2 linked regions of the Sagittula stellata E-37 genome follow. The protein of the gene in region 1 interacts with the protein of each later gene in a pairwise test. Links are inferred from orthologs where the notes say so. Each region holds a gene or a part of one and is shown on either strand. Other genes may lie near its edges.

What was found.
Region 2: the proteins of sfsA (region 1) and ABFK29_RS11240 interact in binary tests that used the Escherichia coli proteins (3 or more experiments, as listed by UniProt). The link is inferred for Sagittula stellata E-37 from one-to-one orthologs.

The regions. Positions count from the first base shown.
Region 1 is NZ_CP155729.1:4,111,006-4,114,114, forward strand. The notes cover bases 257-3,046. They hold sfsA (DNA/RNA nuclease SfsA), read right to left. Parts: upstream 2,111-3,046; coding sequence 1,403-2,110; downstream 257-1,402. Other genes in these bases: ABFK29_RS19580 (manganese-dependent inorganic pyrophosphatase), read left to right, coding at 356-1,276; ABFK29_RS19590 (competence/damage-inducible protein A), read left to right, coding at 2,178-2,900; ABFK29_RS19595 (GNAT family N-acetyltransferase), read left to right, coding at 2,910-3,046. Also shown: ABFK29_RS19575 (alkane 1-monooxygenase), read left to right, coding at 1-196; more of ABFK29_RS19595, read left to right, coding at 3,047-3,109. UniProt on the Escherichia coli protein: Binds to DNA non-specifically. Could be a regulatory factor involved in maltose metabolism.
Region 2 is NZ_CP155729.1:2,363,906-2,367,013, reverse strand. The notes cover bases 232-3,020. They hold ABFK29_RS11240 (glutamate-5-semialdehyde dehydrogenase), read right to left. Parts: upstream 2,365-3,020; coding sequence 1,099-2,364; downstream 232-1,098. Other genes in these bases: proB (glutamate 5-kinase), read right to left, coding at 2,453-3,020; ABFK29_RS11245 (histidine phosphotransferase family protein), read left to right, coding at 343-948; ABFK29_RS11250 (DUF3553 domain-containing protein), read right to left, coding at 232-316. In the rest of the region: more of ABFK29_RS11250, read right to left, coding at 134-231; more of proB, read right to left, coding at 3,021-3,108. UniProt on the Escherichia coli protein: Catalyzes the NADPH-dependent reduction of L-glutamate 5-phosphate into L-glutamate 5-semialdehyde and phosphate. The product spontaneously undergoes cyclization to form 1-pyrroline-5-carboxylate.

The sequences.
Region 1 (3,109 bases):
GCTGCTGCAGACCTACGATGAGAGCGAGGCGCCGCAGCTGCCCTACGGCTACCCGCTGATGGCCATGGCGGCGATGGTGCCGCCCGTCTGGAAACGGGTGATGAATCCGAAGGTCCGCGCCTGGCGGGCCCGCTATTACCCGGAGATCACCGACTGGGCCCCCTACAACAAGGCCCGACATCCGATGCCGAGGTAAAAGGCCTTTCGGACGAAAGGTCTTTGGACGTGAAGACTTTTCATCCGAAAAGTCTTTCTGGGTCCTGCGCGAAGGTCGCACCCCTTCGGCGGCGGGGTGACAATGCCGCGCTGCGGCGGTATAGGGCGCGCGACACCATTTGCCTTTCAAGGACACGCCATGACGACGCTCGTATTCGGCCACAAGAGCCCCGACACCGATTCCACCGGCAGCCCGATCCTCTGGTCCTGGTATCTCAACGAAGTGAAGGGCCAGTCTGCCAAGCCCGTTCTCCTGGGCGAACCCAACACCGAAGCCGCCTTCATGCTGGCGCACTGGGGCCTCGAGAAGCCCGAGATCATCTCCTCGGTCGAGGCCGGCACGCCGGTCGTCATCGTCGACACCAACAACCCGGCCGAGCTGCCGGCGGACATCAACGCCGCCGACATTCGTGCGATCATCGACCATCACAAGCTCGTTGGCGGGCTGGAGACGAAAGGGCCGATCGACATCACCATGCGTCCCCTCGCGTGCACCGCGACGATCATGGTCGACATGATCGGCTCCGAGATGGAGAAGTGCCCGCGCGAGGTCCGTGGCGCCGCGCTGACCTGCATCCTGTCCGACACGCTGGAATTCCGTTCGCCGACCACCACGCAGCACGACCGCGATGTGGCCGAGGGTCTGGCCCGCGACCTGGGCGTCGACCTGAGCGACTACGCGGCCCAGATGTTCGCGGCGAAGTCCGACGTCTCCGCCTTCTCCGACGCGGAGCTGATCCGGATGGACTCCAAGGAATACGAAGTGGACGGCACGAAGTTCCGCGTTTCGGTGCTTGAGACGACCGCGCCCGAGATCCCGCTGGGCCGCAAGGACAGCCTCATGGAGACCTTCAAGACGGTCGCGGCCGAGGACGGTGTGGACGAGGTTCTGCTGTTCGTCGTGGACATCCTGAAAGAAGAAGCAACGCTTCTGGTCCCCAACGACCTGGTGAAGGGCGTGGCGGAGAAGTCCTTTGGCGCGACCGTATCCGGCGACACCGTCGTGCTCCCGGGCATCATGAGCCGCAAAAAGCAGATCATCCCGAACCTCAAGGTCTGAGACGCAACGGACCGGTCGGTCAGATTGTCGGGCGCCCCTGCCTTTGCGGGGGCGCCTTTTTGCTGCCGGTTCGGGGGCTCCGCCCCGCGCTGCGCGCCCCCCGAGGTATTTGAGCCAAGATGAAGGTCAGGGTGCGCGGAACGGCAGCGCTTGCCCGAGATCGATGCCTTCGGGCGCGATCTTGCAGCCGAGGGCCAGTGTCTCCACACCCGCCTCCGCGGCATTTGCGAAGGCCATCGCATAGGCCGGGTCGAGGTCGAGGGCCAGCGTGACGGCGCGGGCGTCTGTGCGCTGCACGAGGTAGAGCATCACCGCACGGTGCCCCTGCCCTGCCATTGCCGCCAGTTCGCCCAGGTGTTTCGCGCCGCGTGCCGTGCGGCTGTCGGGAAATTCTGCGAGGCCGGGCTGGCGTGAGAGCGTGACGGATTTGACCTCGACGTAGGTGTCCGGTTTTCCGCCGCCCGTCAGCAGGAAGTCGATGCGGCTGTTCTCGCCGTACTTCACCTCCGGTCTCACCGTGTCGTAACCGGCGAGCCCCGCGACCTCGCCCGCTGTGAGGGCGTCCTTCAGCACGCGGTTGGCGGCGCCCGTGTCGACACCGGTGAAGTGGCCGCCACCGTGGTCGACCAGCCGCCAGGCCCAATTCAGCTTTTTCCTCGGGTCGTCGTTGGGTTCCAGCCAGATCCGCTGGCCCGGATCGGCCAGCCCCAGCATGGAGCCGGGGTTGGCGACATGGGCGGTCACCTGCGTGCCGTCGTCCAGCGTGCAGTCCGCGAGGAACCGTTTGTAGCGGCGCTCAAGGGTCGCGGGCACCAGATGTGTTTGAAAGCGCATGGAGCGGGGCCTATACGTTAACCACCTGGAGGCGCAAGGCGCCCGGGACACAAAGGAGGTGCCGCATATGCCCAATCCCACCGCCGCCATGCTGGTGATCGGGGACGAGATCCTGTCAGGCCGGACGCGCGACAGCAACATGCACCACCTCGCGCAGGAATTCACCCGGCACGGCATCGACCTGCGCGAAGTGCGCATGGTCTCCGACGACCGGGCGGCGATCGTGGCGGCGGTCAACGCGCTGCGCCATGGCTTCGACCATGTGGTGACCTCGGGCGGGATCGGGCCGACGCACGACGACATCACCGCGCCCTGCGTGGCCGAGGCCTTCGGCGTGCCGATCTCGGTCAGGGAGGATGCGCGCGCGATCCTGCAGGCGCATTACGACCGTTCCGGCACCGAGATGAACGAGGCGCGCCTCAGAATGGCGCGCATTCCGGACGGCGCGACGCTGATCGACAATCCGATTTCCGCCGCCCCCGGCTTCAGTCTCGGCAACGTGCATGTCATGGCGGGCGTGCCGCAGATCTTCGAGGCGATGGTCGCGAGCCTGCTGTCCACCCTCGTTGGCGGCGCGCCGCTGCTGTCGCAGACCCTGCGCGTCCAGCGCGGCGAGGGCATGGTGGCGGAGCCGCTCGGGGCGCTGGCCGAGGAGTTCTCGGACCTGCAGTTCGGGTCCTACCCGTTCCAGAAGGACGGTGCCTTCGGAACAAACGTGGTCGTGCGCGGCACCGATGCCGGGCGGCTCGACGCCGCGATGACTCGGCTCAATGCCCTTTTCGGCGATTGAAGGACGACGATGATCCACCTCAAACCCGATCTGTCGCGGCTGTTTTCGGTCCTCGACACGACCTGGCCCGCGGCGGCGCGGGTTGAGACCGGCCCCTGGACCCTGCGCGAGGGGCGGGGCGGCGGCAAGAGGGTGTCGGCGGCCACGGCGCGCGGCGCGTGGCGGGTGGACGACTTGACCGCCGCCGAGACGGCGATGCGGCTGATGGG
Region 2 (3,108 bases), 1.7 Mb from region 1 along the record:
CCCCGGTTTGGAAACGCCCAATCGCCCGGCTGGCGCAAAGGCGGCAGGGTTTGCGGACGCCGGGAAACGGTTAACGACCGGCTCTCCGCCACCGAACATTGGTTAACCATTTGTCAACCGCTGACGCCCTAGTTTAGGTTTCGAAAACGGGAACGAGCGCGACGACCGAGCCGTCGAGCACGACCTTGCCTTGTTCCCGGAAATTGACGGTGATGCGCCCGTCGATGTTGGACTGGACCTGACCCAGGCCCCAATCCGGCTGATCCGGATGGCGAACGATCTGGCCGGGCTCCAGCAAGGCATTGATGTCGTTCATGTCCGTTCGTCCTTGTGGAGATAGAAATGCAGAATGTCAGCGCCACGCTCGCAGCACTTGTGGGGTCGCGTCTGTGCCACGACCTTATCAGCCCGATCGGTGCGATCCAGAACGGACTTGAACTGATTGCCCTGTCGGGGGCCGACCAGTCCAGCCCGGAAATGGCGCTGATCCAGGAGAGTTGCGACAGCGCGGCGGCGCGGATCCGGTTCTTCCGGGTGGCCTTCGGCGCGCCTGGCGAGACGCAGATGATGTCGCGGCGCGAGGTCTCCGCCATCCTGTCGGGCGTGACCAAGGGCGGACGCCTGAAAGCGGAGTGGGTGGCCGGCGAGGACCAGTCGCGCCCCGAGGTACAACTGTGCTTCCTGGCCTTCCAGTGCTGCGAAAGTGCGCTGCCCATGGGCGGCACGGTGCGGATCGAGAACGACGCGGCAGGCTGGACGGTGCGCGCCTCGGGGACACGGATCAACGGCGACCGGGTGTATTGGGATCACATCAACGGAGCGGCCCCGTTGGAAACGCCGCCCGCCGACAAGGTGCATTTCGCGCTGTTGCCGATCCTGGCCGCGGCGCGCGGGCGGCAATTGCTGGCCACGCTCACCGGCGATTCGATCACCTTGAAGATCGCCTGACACCGGTACTGACACTGCTACAGACCCTGGCAATGCCACAGGCATTGGCCGCGACCATGACCCCGATACGGGCCGGCGGGCCGCCCGGCCCGTCCGGGGGAAGGCGGCGCAAAGCCCCGCCCTACGTCATGTCGCGCAGGGCGGGCGATGTCACTTGCGGAGGATGCCGTCGCCTTCGACCAGGTACTTGAACGAGGTCAGCTGCTCGACGCCCACCGGGCCGCGCGCGTGCATCTTGCCGGTGGCGATGCCGATCTCTGCGCCCATGCCGAACTCTCCGCCATCGGCGAACTGCGTGGACACGTTGCGCATCAGGATCGCCGAATCGAGCCGCTGGAAGAAGCGCGCGGCGGCGGCATCGTCCTCGGTGATGATGCAGTCGGTGTGGTTCGACCCGTGGCGGCGGATGTGCGCGATGGCCGCGTCGATGTCGTCCACCACCTTCGCGGCGATCACCATGTCGAGGTATTCCTTGCCCCAGTCGGACTCGGTCGCCTCTTCGGTGCCGGCGATGGCGCGCAGCGTTTCGTCGGCGCGCACCTCCACCCCGGCGTCGATCAGAGCCCGGATGACGCCCTGGCCGATGTCGTCGACCACGTCGCGATGGATCAGCAGGCATTCGGCGGCGCCGCAGATGCCGGTGCGCCGGGTCTTGGCGTTCTTGACGACCGAGAGCGCCTTCACCGGATCGGCGTCCTTGTCGATGTAGATGTGCACGATGCCTTCGAGATGGGCGAAGACCGGCACGCGGGCCTCGCGCTGGACCAGACCGACCAGCCCCTTGCCGCCGCGCGGGATGATGACGTCGATATAGTCGGTCATGGTCAGCATCTCGGAGACGGCGGCGCGGTCGCGCGTCGGCACCATCTGGATCGAATCCTCGGGCAGGCCCGCCTCTTGCAGGCCATGCACAAGGCTGGCGTGGATCGCGGCGCTGGAATGCAGCGATTCAGAGCCGCCGCGCAGGATCACCGCGTTGCCGGATTTCAGGCAAAGCGCGCCCGCGTCCGCGGTCACGTTGGGCCGGGATTCGTAGATCACGCCGATCACGCCGAGCGGTGTGCGCACGCGCCGGATATGCAGGCCGGAGGGCTGGTCCCATTCGGTGATGACGCGGCCCACGGGATCGTCCTGCCCGGCCACGGCGATCAGGCTGTCGCGGATGGCGGCGATGCGGTCCTCCGTCAGGGTGAGGCGGTCCGTCATGGCGTCGGACAGGCCCTTCTCGCGCCCGTAGTCGAGATCCTTGGCGTTCGCCTCGACGATCGCGGCGCGGTTCTCCCAAAGGTGGGCGGCGGCGGTTTCCAGCGCCTTCTGCTTGGCGGCGGCTGGTGCGAAGGCGAGATCCGCTGCGGCGGCACGCGCGCGCGTGCCGATGTCCTGCATCAGGGCGGGGATGTCGGTGAGATCCTTCATGGGCCTTGCCTTCGTGGTTGGGGTTCGAGGGGTATTTTTACAGGGGATACGTGCGGGGCGCCAGTTCTTCGGACGCCCGCGTGCCGGGTCAGAGCGCCATGTCGTCGCGATGGACAAGCACGGCGCGGCCCGGGTAGCCGAGAATCTGCTCGATCTCGGCGCTGTGGTGACCGGCGATCTGGCGCGCTTCGGCGGCGGTATACCGTGCCAGCCCCTGCCCCAGCGTCGTGCCGTCAGGGGCGCGCAGCGTCACCGGGTCGCCCCGGCCGAACGTGCCCTCGACACGGGTCAGACCGGCGGGCAGCAGGCTTTTGCCGCGGGCCAGCGCCTGCGTGGCGCCCGCGTCGATGACCAGCGTGCCTTGCGATTTCATCGCGGCGATCCAGCGCTTGCGCGCGGCATGCGGGTCCATGTCGGCGGTAAAGAGCGTGTGCGCCGCGCCGCCCAGCAGACGCTTCAGCGGATGGTCGTCGGCACCGTGCATGATGACCATCGCGCAGCCCGAGGCCATGGCGGTCTTGGCGGCCATCACCTTGGTCTTCATCCCGCCCTTCGAGAGGCCAGAGCCCGCGTCGCCGGCCATCGCCTCGATCTGCGGTGTTATATCATCCACGGTGTCCAGGCGCTCCGCCTGCGGATCGCTGGCGGGGTTGCCGGTATAGAGCCCGTCCACGTCCGACAGCAGGATCAGCAGGTCGGCGCCGGTGGTGACGGCGATCTGCGCCGCGAGGCGGTCGTTGTCGC